4 regions of the Chryseobacterium sp. CCNWLW53 genome follow, and region 1 is predicted to be linked to each of the others. Evidence: riboswitches for the same ligand, from Rfam matches in the RefSeq annotation. Region 1 holds a riboswitch; each other region holds the start of a gene.
The links. Region 1 has a riboswitch for cobalamin ahead of V6R96_RS13000 (acyl-CoA thioesterase). Riboswitches for the same ligand answer to the same signal wherever they lie in the genome.

Region 1 (3,136 bases):
AGATTATCCAGATCAGCAGAAGTGGCCCCGGCAGGAATATTCATCGAGAGCCATACCGCAGATGTTGAGGCCCTCCATTTCACGGTATAGCCTGTAGCTCCGGGTATAGGATCCCAGGTGATATGTGCAGAAGTAAAACTAATATTGGAAGCTGCTAAATTCATCGGAACAGTAAAGGCAGATTCTGCGCACATATTGTCTATTCTACTGGCTGCCTGAAATTGTACTGCACCTGAAAAAAGCAGAAGCATAAAAAGTAGCTTTTTGATCATATTTATTTGTTTATGGATTTTCGTTTGAAAAATAATTTAAATTATTTACATATTATTAAATTTTAATTAATAAATACTCCATCTGAAACGTTTTACACAAAAAAAATTATTATTTTTTGATCAGATAATAACTTTTTTAGAACATATTGATCATTTTAATCAAATACTGTTATATTTTACGGATCAAAAAAACATTTAATTTATATATTTGAGGGATCAAAAATTTTCATCAAATGATTTCCATAAACAAAGCATTGTACCTCTCCGCTTTCAGCCTTTTTTCTTTGGCATTTGTTAAGGGACAGAATAAGGTTCCTTTTGGTGTTGTAAAAGCTGAAGAAGGCTACGCCAACGTGCGCGTCCATAAGGATGACTACAGAAAAATCGTAGACAAGATCCGGATGCGTAAAGGGGATGTATTTGTTTATGTAAAACCTGCACCCGGAGAAACGGAATGGGTATGGATTAAATATCCTGAAAAGCAGGATGAGGAAAAACCTTTTGTAAGATATGAGAATCTTGAGAAGGAAGGAATGGTAAATAAAGGGCGTATTGCCTTTATCGACCAGCTTCCTCAGTTTACACCTTCTAAATCCAAGAACGGGAAATCACTAATCTTCACAGACAACAGCAATCCAAAAATACCGACTTCACAAAGAACCAAGGTGGTTATTGACGTTTATCCGTCCAATGCCGGTTACAGAAAGCAGGAAAAAGATACGGATGGAAAGATCCTTACTATAGATAAAGTAAAACCATGGGGAATTAAAGACGGGCTTCCGGAAGGGATGACAGAGATTAAGTCCATCAGAGTACAACAGCCGGGAAGAGGTTCTGTTTTTGTAAGGGAAGCTATTAAAAATATGTTCCAGCCTACCATGGATTTCAATAATGTCGGAGTAACGGCTCTTGACAATGATCACATCTATCTTTATATGATCAATGGCTCTGGTGAAAACAGATATGTCACACTTTGGACCATCAAGGAAGGAAAGGTAATGAGCCAGATTATTTACAATAGTCCGGAATAATTGTCGTTTTTCACAGTAATATTCTTATTTTTGCCCTGAAAAAGTTTAACGCTAATTCATCACAGAAATTGGTTCTGCTTAACGCAGATTAAAAGGGAACCGTGTGAAAATCACGGACTGTCGCGCAACTGTAAGTAACTGAAGTCTTTATCAAGGATCCACTGTGCAGGGCACGGGAAGGAGATAAAAGATGTTACAAGTCAGGAGACCTGCCTATTTCTTTAAACAAGAAACTTTCGCGATTTGAAGTTTATTGATCTGATGGACTGCTTCAGGGATTCTCCATGATTCCTGTCACTGTTCTGTTATTTTGATATTATTTCATTTCGCATTAATTAATAATGAAATATGACTACAGAAGAAAGAATTGCAGCATCCGAGACCAGAATTTTTAAAGCGGTTTTTCCCAACACTACCAATCATTATGACACTCTTTTCGGAGGTACTGCCATGCAGCTGATGGATGAAGTAGCTTTTATCACTGCAACCCGTTTTGCAAGAAAAAGAGTGGTAACTGTAAGCAGCGATAAGATCGATTTTAAAAAGCCTATCCCTGCAGGAACCATTGTAGAGCTGATCGGAAAAGTTGACTATGTCGGAAAAACTAGCATGAAAGTGAATGTAGAAATCTATACGGAGCAAATGTACTCGTATGAAAGAGAAAGAGCCATTGTGGGTGATTTCACTTTTGTAGCGATTGATGAGTTTAAAAAACCGATAAGAATAATGTAAAGAATAAGTTTCGGGCGGCCTTTGGCCGCCCGAAACCCTTTATAAGGTAAAAAAAAATTGTATTTGTAAAATTGTATTATTCTGATAAGTGAAACGCTCTTGTTTATCTTAAAAAAACAGCAGTTTTAATTTTAATTTTTTTTGCGATAAATCTACCGAACAACCTTGTCAGTATCCAAGCTTCTGATCAGTAATGTCTCAAAGGCCTCTCCCATCTCATCCGATGCCCTCCTAATAGCATTTTCCAGCATGTTTCTGATCTGCTTTTCAGTCACACCGGCTTCCGTCCAGCTTCTTCCTGAAGTGTGTGAATTTAAGATAAACGGCATGATACGGTCAATGGCGCAGGCAAAAATAGCGTCCGGCGTTTTTTCTTCCTCAAATTCAAGCCATAATTCAAAGAACTCGGTACGCAAAGGTTCATCAAGGATTCCAAAGATTTTCTGCGCTGAAATCTTTTCCCTTTCGAATTTTCCTACCATCGCCCGTTCATCAAAAAGGAAAGTATCTCCTGCTTCTATTTCCACTAAATCATGAATGGAAAGCATTCTTATGACCCTTAAAAGATCAATATCTGCACGGTTTTTAGCATACGGATAAAGGATCTGCGCCAAAATAATGATCTGCCATGAGTGTTCGGCCGTATTTTCCCTTCTGGAATCATCGGCATTGTAATTTCTTCTCTGTACGTTTTTCAGGGCATCAACTGCCAGGATAAAATCGATCTCCTTTTGTATTTTCATTTCTTTTTTATTATTTGGATGATTTTCTAACGATCCATTTATTATTAATCTTTTCTCTAACAGTCACTTTCGTTTTTTCATCACTGAAATCACTGATTTTTTCGTAAACCAGATCCAATCCTTTGTTGGGAATCACCTGATATTCGTAGGTGTAATGTAGAGATGCGCCGGATCTGGCATAAGTGGTCAATCGTTTTCGTTTGGAATCTACATCAAACATTCCCTGATAGGCGCTGGCAATTTCAGTAAGTTCTTTACTCAGAACAAATTTTTTCTTTGTGGAATTAAATACATACACATCAAAAGAAGCACTGCCATAGTTTCCGCCACTGCCGTTTCTTATGGCTACATCTTCCGT
Region 2 (3,136 bases), 110 kb from region 1:
GAATCCTTTCAGTAGGATGATAAGGAATAGGACTAGGTGCAACGGTTTCCCAACCTTCTTCAACAGGAATCTGCAGGTTATTCCATGTGGAACCTTTTCTTCCGGCGTGGGCAAGCTGGATCCCTATTTTACTTTCTGAACGGGAATGGACAAAATCAACAATTTTCTTAAGTTCTTCTGCCTGTTTATCATTCCAGATACCCATACAGTGGTTGGTAATTCTTCCACGAGGCTCTACTCCGGTGGCTTCAACCATGATAAGTCCGGTTCCGCCCTGAGATCTGCTTCCGTAGTGTACAAAATGGAAATCATTAGCCAATCCATTTTCGCATGAATACATACACATGGGAGACATTACCCATCTATTTTTCAATTCTATATTTCTAAATTTTACTGGTGTGTATAACATTTTACTTTTTGATTTTCAATTTAATGATGAATAAAAAAAACATTGTCGAAGTGATGAAAAAGAAGTAAATTTGGCCCCCTTTTTAGTCTTACTAATATATGAAAAAAGACATACAGATCAGTTACGAGCATTTTAAAAACAGCAGTGAACTGAACGATATAGAAAAAACCTTATTTGAAAGAGCAATACAAGCCCGTGAAAATGCTTATGCGCCCTATTCGAATTTCCTTGTAGGATGTGCTGTCTTACTGGAAAACGGTGAAATTTATTCCGGTAACAACCAGGAGAATGCAGCCTATCCATCGGGGTTATGTGCAGAAAGAACGACTCTTTTCTGGGTGGCAGCCAATTTTCCGGATGTCAAGGTGAAAAAGATCTTTGTCGTTGGGGGGCCTAAGGAATTTCATGAGAAAAATCCTCCGATTCCACCTTGTGGAGCCTGCAGGCAAAGCCTGATAGAATATGAAACGAAACAGAACGAAAACATCATCCTTTATTTTTCAAGCATGAATGATGAAGTGGTAAAGGTTCATTCTATTAAGGATTTGCTGCCTTTCTATTTTGATTCATCGTTTTTGTAAAGGTGAAATTTTGCGAATAGTGAATTTTGGTTGATGTGAATAGTGAGTTTTGCTTCGCAAGTGAATGGTGAATTAAAGTTTTAAGAATCAAAAACCAAGAACCAAGAATCAAGATTTCAAATACCATACTTTTGTCAATGGTCAATTTTATTTTACAAGTGAATTGTTAATTTAAGGATTATTTTCAATTTTGTAGTGTCATGTTCATTAATAATCATTTATACTTTTTAAAAATTTCCCTGCGAAGCAAAATTCACTATTCACCATTCACTATTCACAATTGACCACTCACAATTGACTTTTTGTCTTTTTTGCGCAATAATTTTAAAAAGTTATCTTTGCAAAAATTTTGGTTTCCAGCATTTTGGAAATAATAGGGAATTGGGTGTAACTCCCAGACTGTCCCCGCAACTGTAAATCGCAATAAGATTTCTGTAAAAAACCACTGTTCAGACGGGAAGGTGCAGAAAGCGAAAGTCAGGAGACCTGCCAAAATTATAACTAAAAACGTATTACTTTCGGAGGAAAAGTAAAATAGTATGGATATAAAAAGGTCTTTATTACTACTTTGTTCGTCTTACGGCAGCTTTCTCTTCGGACAGGAGAAGGCGGTTGACACCATTTATATTTTCGACAGCCAGATGAGCAAGGTAAAGCTTTTCCATCCGGTACGTACGATCACTCCAAAAGATCTCGAGAAAAACTCAGCCAATCTTTCTGAACTTTTACGCTTTCAGTCTTCTATTTATGTGAAAGAAAATGGCCGTGGGGCGGTTTCTTCTCCTTCATTCAGGGGAACAACAGCTCAGCAGACTGCTTTTGTGTGGAACGGAATCAACATAAATTCCAGCTTTTTGGGGCAGGGAGATGTGAATAATATTCCACTTTTCGGATATGATCAGATTGATATAAAAGCGGGTGGCGGAAGTGTTGTTTATGGCAGCGGAGCTATTGGAGGAAGTATTCATTTAAATAATATTTTGGATTTCAACAGGGGCTTCAAAGGTTCTGTTTATTCGGAGGCGGGCTCTTTTGATACTTATAATAATTTTCTGCAGGCTTCATTCAGCAATGATAAATTAAGCGTTAAGGTTTCCGGGAGCTATTTAACGAGTCAGAATGATTATAAAGTTCCTGAATTTGTTGTAGGAAGTACGGGATTTTATAATGTTAACGGCAGATATTACAATACTTCAGTTAACATCGGAGCTTCTTATAAAATTGCTAATCACCAGACTATTTCATGGCAGAACCAGATGTTCGATGCATCACAGCATTATCCTGTTTTTGAACAAATCGGAAACAGAACAAAATATAACGCGCAGACTTTAAGAAGCCTGATCGCATGGGATATCAATAAAAGTAATCTTTCAAACAGCTTAAAAGCAGCTTATACGGAAGATAATTTCCAGTATTTTTCGGATCTTAACCAGCCTAAAGCAAGCGGTGCAGAAGGAAAGAATTATATTTTCAAAAATGATTTCAACTATTTCATCACTCCAAAGATCAACATCAATGCTATCGGGGAATTTCAGGTGAATAAAGGGGAAGGTTATCAATCCGGAATTGGAGTCATCAGCAGAAATGTAGGTTCCCTATCCGGCTTAATCAGGTATTTTACCACGAAGGAGCTTCGTTTTGAAGCCGGGATCAAGAAGGATTTTGTGGAAGATATCTCTTCTCCGCTTCTGTATTCTTTTTCGGGAAAATGGGATGCTTTACAATGGTATCATATGGGAGCTAGTTTTTCAAGAAACTTCAGATATCCTTCTTTTAATGATCTTTACTGGCAGCCGGGAGGAAATCTGAATTTGCTTCCTGAAACATCCACGAATATTGACATGAGCCATGAGTTCAGCTTAGGAGATTTTAAAATTACATTGAGTCCTTATTATATGGACATCAAAAACCTCATCAACTGGCTTCCTACACCTTATGGATACTGGGCACCTGTGAATACGTATAAAGTTGAATCTTACGGATTGGAATCACAGGTTAAATGGAACAAAAAATTCGGGAAACATGCTCTGAAGCTGGATGCAGGGTACACATATTCGAAATCTGTCAACAAGAATACTGAAATGCAGATGATGTATGTTCCGATCCATAAAGCTGTCGGAAATATTGAGTATGGCTATTCATTCCT
Region 3 (3,136 bases), on a different contig from region 1:
ATCTGAAAAGATTGGTGGTAGGAACAGCGATAATCTTGTTCTCAACTTCATTATAATAGCCATCCACTTTCACATAAATACCTTTAAAAAATTGATGGTCAAAGAGCTTCTCGTAGGTAAAACCTGCATCATACTGATTTGTGTATTCAGGTTTCAGCATCACATTCCCGATCATGGTGTAATACAGATCATTGAAAGTCGGCATCCTGAAGACTCTTTTGTAGAAAGCTCTTACGGTAAGCTCTTTGGATTTTAAAGGCTGATAGCTCAGAAAAGCGGAAGGGGTCCATTCGTTTTTATCAGGAGACTTCGCATTCATTTTTACGTTTTCATGAACGAAAGTCCCGAGAATACTTCCCAAAAATTTAAACCGGTTCCATTGATAGGTTGTAGCAAAAGCAACGAGTGAAGTATATCGTGTAGGGTATGAAAAATCTCTCAGACTGGCATTTAGATTATTATACTGAAAGTCAAAGCTCGCACTTACATCCCAGTTTTGATTAATAGAATAGATATTGGAATTGGAAAAATAAAGCTCTCTCTGAACATACGAATTATCTATCGGAAGAACGGTTGTTGCCACATTCACCGTATCTAAAAACCGGGTGTAGTCATAAGCAAATTTCGCTTTGAACTGTGTTTCGAATTTTGGAAACAGTTTTTTGCGGAAACTGGCCTGAACAAAATAGCTCTCATCCAGCATCTGCTGACCTTTAGGCGTGAAATTATTATTAACAATGGCTGTGGGAACTCCACGATCGGAAATATAGCCGTAGCCGCGTACGCTCCAGCTTCCATCATTAATGGTTCCGTTTAAGGCGCCTTCGAAACGTTTCGCCCGGATGTAGGAATCATATCTTCTTGCAATGGTATCATTGGCAACAGATCCATCAGAATTTTTCTTTTCGTATTTATACTTATACAATCCATCGCTTTGTACAAATTCCGAGCTGAAACTTGCCGAAATTCTCTCTGAAAGCTTCTGTTCCACACGGAAGGAAGGATTAAATAAACTGATGGAGCCTAATTTCAGCTTCACCGTTAAGTTGGTCTTCTGATTCCCTTTAAAAACTGGTATTTTAGGCTGAAGATAAATCGATCCGGAAGATCCGAAATCCTTTGCCGGCTGAAAAATTTCACTTTTTTGGCCGTTGTATAAAGAAATGGCTTCAAGATCATCCAGTGAAAACTTTCCAAGATCCACGATTCCGTTCTGAACATTTCCCAGCTGGATACCGTCATAGAAAACACCCACATGCTGGCTTCCCATACTACGGATATTGACAGTTTTCAGGCCGCCCATTCCGCCATAGTCTTTGATCTGAACTCCCGAAAAATACCGTAAGGCATCGGCCACCGACTGACTGTTCAGTCTTTCCAGCTGTTCGCCGGACAGGATCTGGGCAGGAAGGATTTCTTTAAAATCTTTTTTGTAAAGCTGAATCGGGAGGATGGTTTTTTCCCGGATGGTGTCTCCGGATTGAGAGAATATAAGTTGAGATGCCATCACAAATAATGTGATAACTCCTTTTTTAAACTGTGAAGCAGTACATTTTCTGACCATTAGCTCATTGAGAATAATGCTGACGCTAATGGATATAAGATAGCAAAGATAAAGCGCAGCTGTTACTGCACAGAATCATTGTTGTCCTAAGCTTTATTCCACGAAAGCATCAAACGTTTATCTTCTGGCAGGTCTTCTGACTTACTCCGTTTTTGAAATCCTTCCCATAAAAAAAACAGTGGATATACTCTTCAAAAACTTTGATGTGGAGCTTACAGCAGCGGGTCTGTCCCGGATTTTCACCAGGTTCCCTTTTAAGTGCTTTTTACAGCGCACCAGATTGCGGCAAAGATAGAAAATAACTTAATATATGCAATAACGGCATAATAAATTAATTCTCAACACTATGAAAAACAGAAAATATTAAGAAGATGTATTAAAAACAGGTGGCTCGGGAATCTCAGCCACCTGTTTTTTAGATTAAAGTTTGAAATTTTTACGAGACTAAAGATTGAACAATCTGTACCTGGTGGCTTTGGCCATTATATTAAATTCCAAAATTGATAAAAACACTGAACCTGGATTTTGCTTCAATGTCCCCGCTTGCCAGATTGGAATAAGCAGGCAGCATGACTTCTCCACCCAGGCTGAACTTTTTATACGAAGCCTCAAAACCAAGCTTTCCATATAAAGCGCTTCCTGCTGTATTAGGCAATACCTCATCAAACTGTTTGTTTTTATCATAGACTTCGCCCTGAAGTCCGGCTTTGGCAGAGAAAATAGCTTTTTCATTTCCTGCAAGCTGATAAAAAGCTGTTGCGGCATAATTCCACTGGTTTCCGAAACGGTAATTCTTTTTGTTTTCTGTTTTTACGGTGTAATCTGTGTTGATCAGCACAGCCAGCTTATTCTTTTGAAACTTATAGTTCAAAGCAGCCTGGTAGTCCCAGCTTCCCGTTCCCAGTTGAAAACTTGGATTGACTCCTGAAGCTCCTTTTTCATCAAATTTTCCCAAAGGAATTTTCACCCCCAAACCACCGTTGAGCTGATGGAAATGATCTTTGGAACTGAGGATCCGGTAAATTCCCATCAGGTTCAGATCTCCGATTCCATTAATGTCGATATCGCCCTGAATTGTTCTCTTCTCATGAAAATGAAATGGCAGGCTAGCGTATACACTCAGCTTTTCTGTCAATGGAATTTTTCCCCAAACCTGCAGGGTATTGAAATACTGATCCTGTGTAAGATCTTTTACAAAAAGGTTTTCTTTGGCTTTATAATGCTGGGCAAAATATTTGATCCCGATAAACTGAGGATTCAGTAAAGACTCAAAACCGGAAGAACCGTTTCCTGCCGCACAGCCACAAGCATCACAGTCATCAAATACAATCCTGTTTATAGGATCTGCGATATACAGACTGTCGTTGATGGTTTTAGCCTGACAGGCCCAAGATAATGTCAGGCTCAGTATAAAAATTATTGTTTTCATGCTCATTCTGTTTATTCTGCAAATTTTGGATTAGAAATAAAGTTTTTATCAGATAAGGTTTTCAAAAAGGTAATGACAAACTGCTTTTCCTGTGTATTCATCGCAATTCCGATATGCCCGTTCTGTTTCAGCTGCGGATCCAG
Region 4 (3,136 bases), on a different contig from region 1:
ACAGCTGATGATCTCGGGGAAGTGTTTCAGGTGGTCAATAAATATTTTAAACTCATCATTTTTAAACTTCAGATGAATAATGACTCTCAGGCTATATCCGAGACGGCCATAATCAATATCTGCTGTAAAACTTTTGATAACACCGGTATCGGTAAGGTTCTGTACTCTCTCTTTTGTAGCAGACTGAGAAAGGGAGATGTTACGCCCTATTTCAGCATAACTTAACCTGGAATTTTCAGTCAGTAACCGTAAGATTTTATAATCAAAATCGTCTAAAACTATTTTCATTGTATTTTTAGATTAAATCAGTAGAAATAATCAAAATTATAAAATTTAACCATTAAATCCATTTTATAACTACATGAATTTGACAGAAATTTGACATAAAAAAATATGACAACAATTGAATTTTCAGACAATGGAAATACACCATTTGAAAAACTTATTGGCCATAACCCTGAAATACTATACCACTGGAACAGACTTGAAGAGACTTTCTTTAAAAATACAAGTTTAGACTCTGATTTACTGGAACAGATCCGAAGAACACTTGCATTTGGCAATGGCTGTGAATACTGCATGGTAAAAGGCGGAAGACCCGATTTCAGCCAGTCAGATCTTAAAATTTCCGTAACTGTAAGCTTCGCAGAGCTATTCTCTAAAGATCACCGTTCCATACTCAAGAGCCATTTCAGCATGTTGAGAGAATTCTTTTCCGAAAAAGAAATTTCGGAGCTCTGCACCTTTATCAGTTTTATCAGTGCTTCCCAAAAACTGGGGAAAATATTTAATCTGACTGAAGAATATCAACAAAATGCAGTAGTGAGAATGGAGCAGTTAATTTTATTTAAAGATTGAAAAATGTAATGATTTAAAAAATTATAATGGCAGTATCCTATGGGTGCTGCTTTTATTTTTAAATACTTACTCCGTGAATATTTTTAACCTCGGCCATCACAAAAGTGCTGTGTGCACTTCCTATAGAATCTAATGAACCCAGCGTATTGAACACAAAGTCCTGGTAATGTTTCATATCTCTTACCTGAACTTTCAGGAGAAAATCGAAATCTCCTGAAATATTATAGCATTCAGCAATTTCATCAATCTGTAAGATATCTTCAACAAACTGATTTCCTACAGAACGGTCATGGATTTTAAGTTTAATCTGGCAAAAAACAGTAAACCCGCGGTTCAGCTTTTCTGCTTCCAGTACAGCTGCATAATGCTTGATATATCCTTCCTGCTCAAGTCTTTTCATCCGTTCGAAAACAGGTGAAGGTGAAAGATTGACTTCTTTTGCAATCTCTTTTACAGTCAATTTAGCATTCTTTTGCAGGATTCTGAGCAATTGAAGATCCCTTTCGTCAAGTCTTTCCACAGAATAATATTCTTTTTGAGGTTTATGTTTTTCAAATTTACAGAATTTTTAACTTTAAAATAAGACCAAAACAAAATAATATTCCTAATTTTTACAAATTAACCAATCAATTCACTTTAATCAATACCTTTGACATAGATTTTGTTCTTTAACATACTTCATCAAACAGAATAGGTTTTACATAACGTAGATTAATAGGGAATCGTGTGAGAATCACGAGCTGTCGCGCAACTGTAAGTAACACGACAAAGGTTTTTATCCAAGTATATCCACTGCCAGAAGCGGGAAGGATGATAAAAACTGTTACAAGTCAGGAGACCTGCCTATTCTGAATTGACAATGCTTTCGCGGTCTGAAGCTTCAGCTCATATAGATGATACTTTGAACGTCCCTGCATTACCGGGAAATTACGTCCTCACTGTATCCATTTATATCCTAAAATTCTTTCCAAACAGCATTGCGGAGCATCTAAAAGAGCCTTTAAAATCCTAATTGTCTAATTAAAAGTTTAAAAACATGCAAACGCACATTCTTGGCAGCCCGCGTATTGGCCGCCACAGAGAACTCAAAAAAGCCTGCGAACAGTATTGGTCAGGCAAAACATCATTAAACGAATTACTGGAAACCGGGAAAACCATTAGCCGGCAGAACTGGAAAATGCAGCAGGAAGCAGGAATTGACCTTATTCCCTGCAATGACTTTTCTTATTATGATCAGGTTTTGGACATGACTCTAGCTGTGGGAGCAATTCCCGAACGCTATAAAGAAATTGCCTCAAGAGCATCCAATTCTGAGCTTGATCTATATTTTGGCATGGCAAGAGGCTACCAGAAAGACGGCCTCGACATTACCGCCATGGAAATGACAAAATGGTTTGATACCAATTACCATTATATCGTTCCTGAATTTCAGAAGAACCAGCAGTTCGGATTATTTTCCAAAAAGATCATCAGTGAATTCATCAGCGCAAAAGAAGCCGGAATAAATGCCAAGCCTGTGATCTTAGGCCCTCTTACCTATCTTCTTCTGGGAAAAGAGAAAGAAGACGGGTTTGATAAACTGGACCTCATAGAAAATCTGCTTCCGGTATATATCGAAATTTTAAAAGAACTGGAAAACCATGGTGCCACATGGATTCAGCTTGATGAACCTTTTTTAGGTCTGGATCTTACTGAAAAAGCAAGAGAAATCTACCCATCTGTTTATGCTGAAATCAGAAAACAGTTCCCGAATCTTACATTTATTCTTGCTACTTATTTTGAAGGTTTAAAAGACAACCTTTCATTAGCAGCTTCACTTCCTGTAGATGTCCTGCATATCGATCTGGTACGATGTCCTGAACAGCTGGATGAAGTTTTACGTACCATTCCTCAAACATTGAGTCTATCCTTAGGTATTGTAGATGGACGGAACATCTGGAAAAATAATTTTGAAAGATCTTTAGGCTTTATAGAAAAAGCGGTCAGCACCATTGGTTCAGACAGGGTTTTTATTGCCCCTTCATGTTCTCTGCTTCACTCTCCTTTTGATCTTGAATTGGAGACGAATGAAGAAACATTATCTCCTGAAATTAAGCAATGGATGGCTTTTGCCAAACAAAAAGTTGATGAAATTGTTACCTTGAAAAAGCTTGCTTCCGGAAAGGCAGATTACCAGGCTCTGCAACAGTATGCCGAAAATAAAAAAGCAATTGACACCCGTAAAATCTCAGCTTTGATCCACAATCAGGAAGTAAAAGACCGTACGGATGTAACAACT

Region 2: it holds a riboswitch for cobalamin, as region 1 does, so the genes downstream of both, V6R96_RS12485 (TonB-dependent receptor domain-containing protein) here and V6R96_RS13000 (acyl-CoA thioesterase) in region 1, are expected to answer to the same signal.
Region 3: it holds a riboswitch for cobalamin, as region 1 does, so the genes downstream of both, V6R96_RS01225 (TonB-dependent receptor domain-containing protein) here and V6R96_RS13000 (acyl-CoA thioesterase) in region 1, are expected to answer to the same signal.
Region 4: it holds a riboswitch for cobalamin, as region 1 does, so the genes downstream of both, metE (5-methyltetrahydropteroyltriglutamate--homocysteine S-methyltransferase) here and V6R96_RS13000 (acyl-CoA thioesterase) in region 1, are expected to answer to the same signal.

Annotation. Positions count from the first base shown of each region.
Region 1 is NZ_JBAOJR010000003.1:840,182-843,317, reverse strand. It holds gene V6R96_RS13010 (GEVED domain-containing protein) at 1-272, opposite strand, end outside; gene V6R96_RS13005 (hypothetical protein) at 506-1,303, shown strand; cobalamin riboswitch at 1,356-1,535, shown strand; gene V6R96_RS13000 (acyl-CoA thioesterase) at 1,652-2,035, shown strand; gene V6R96_RS12995 (HD domain-containing protein) at 2,188-2,778, opposite strand; gene V6R96_RS12990 (FG-GAP repeat protein) at 2,789-3,136, opposite strand, start outside.
Region 2 is NZ_JBAOJR010000003.1:731,716-734,851, reverse strand. It holds gene namA (NADPH dehydrogenase NamA) at 1-409, opposite strand, end outside; gene V6R96_RS12490 (cytidine deaminase) at 508-990, shown strand; cobalamin riboswitch at 1,324-1,499, shown strand; gene V6R96_RS12485 (TonB-dependent receptor domain-containing protein) at 1,530-3,136, shown strand, end outside.
Region 3 is NZ_JBAOJR010000001.1:248,006-251,141, forward strand. It holds gene V6R96_RS01225 (TonB-dependent receptor domain-containing protein) at 1-1,507, opposite strand, end outside; cobalamin riboswitch at 1,673-1,859, opposite strand; gene V6R96_RS01230 (transporter) at 2,052-2,993, opposite strand; gene V6R96_RS01235 (cytochrome c peroxidase) at 3,005-3,136, opposite strand, start outside.
Region 4 is NZ_JBAOJR010000002.1:694,995-698,130, reverse strand. It holds gene V6R96_RS08160 (Lrp/AsnC family transcriptional regulator) at 1-288, opposite strand, end outside; gene V6R96_RS08155 (carboxymuconolactone decarboxylase family protein) at 394-858, shown strand; gene V6R96_RS08150 (Lrp/AsnC family transcriptional regulator) at 917-1,378, opposite strand; cobalamin riboswitch at 1,534-1,720, shown strand; gene metE (5-methyltetrahydropteroyltriglutamate--homocysteine S-methyltransferase) at 1,895-3,136, shown strand, end outside.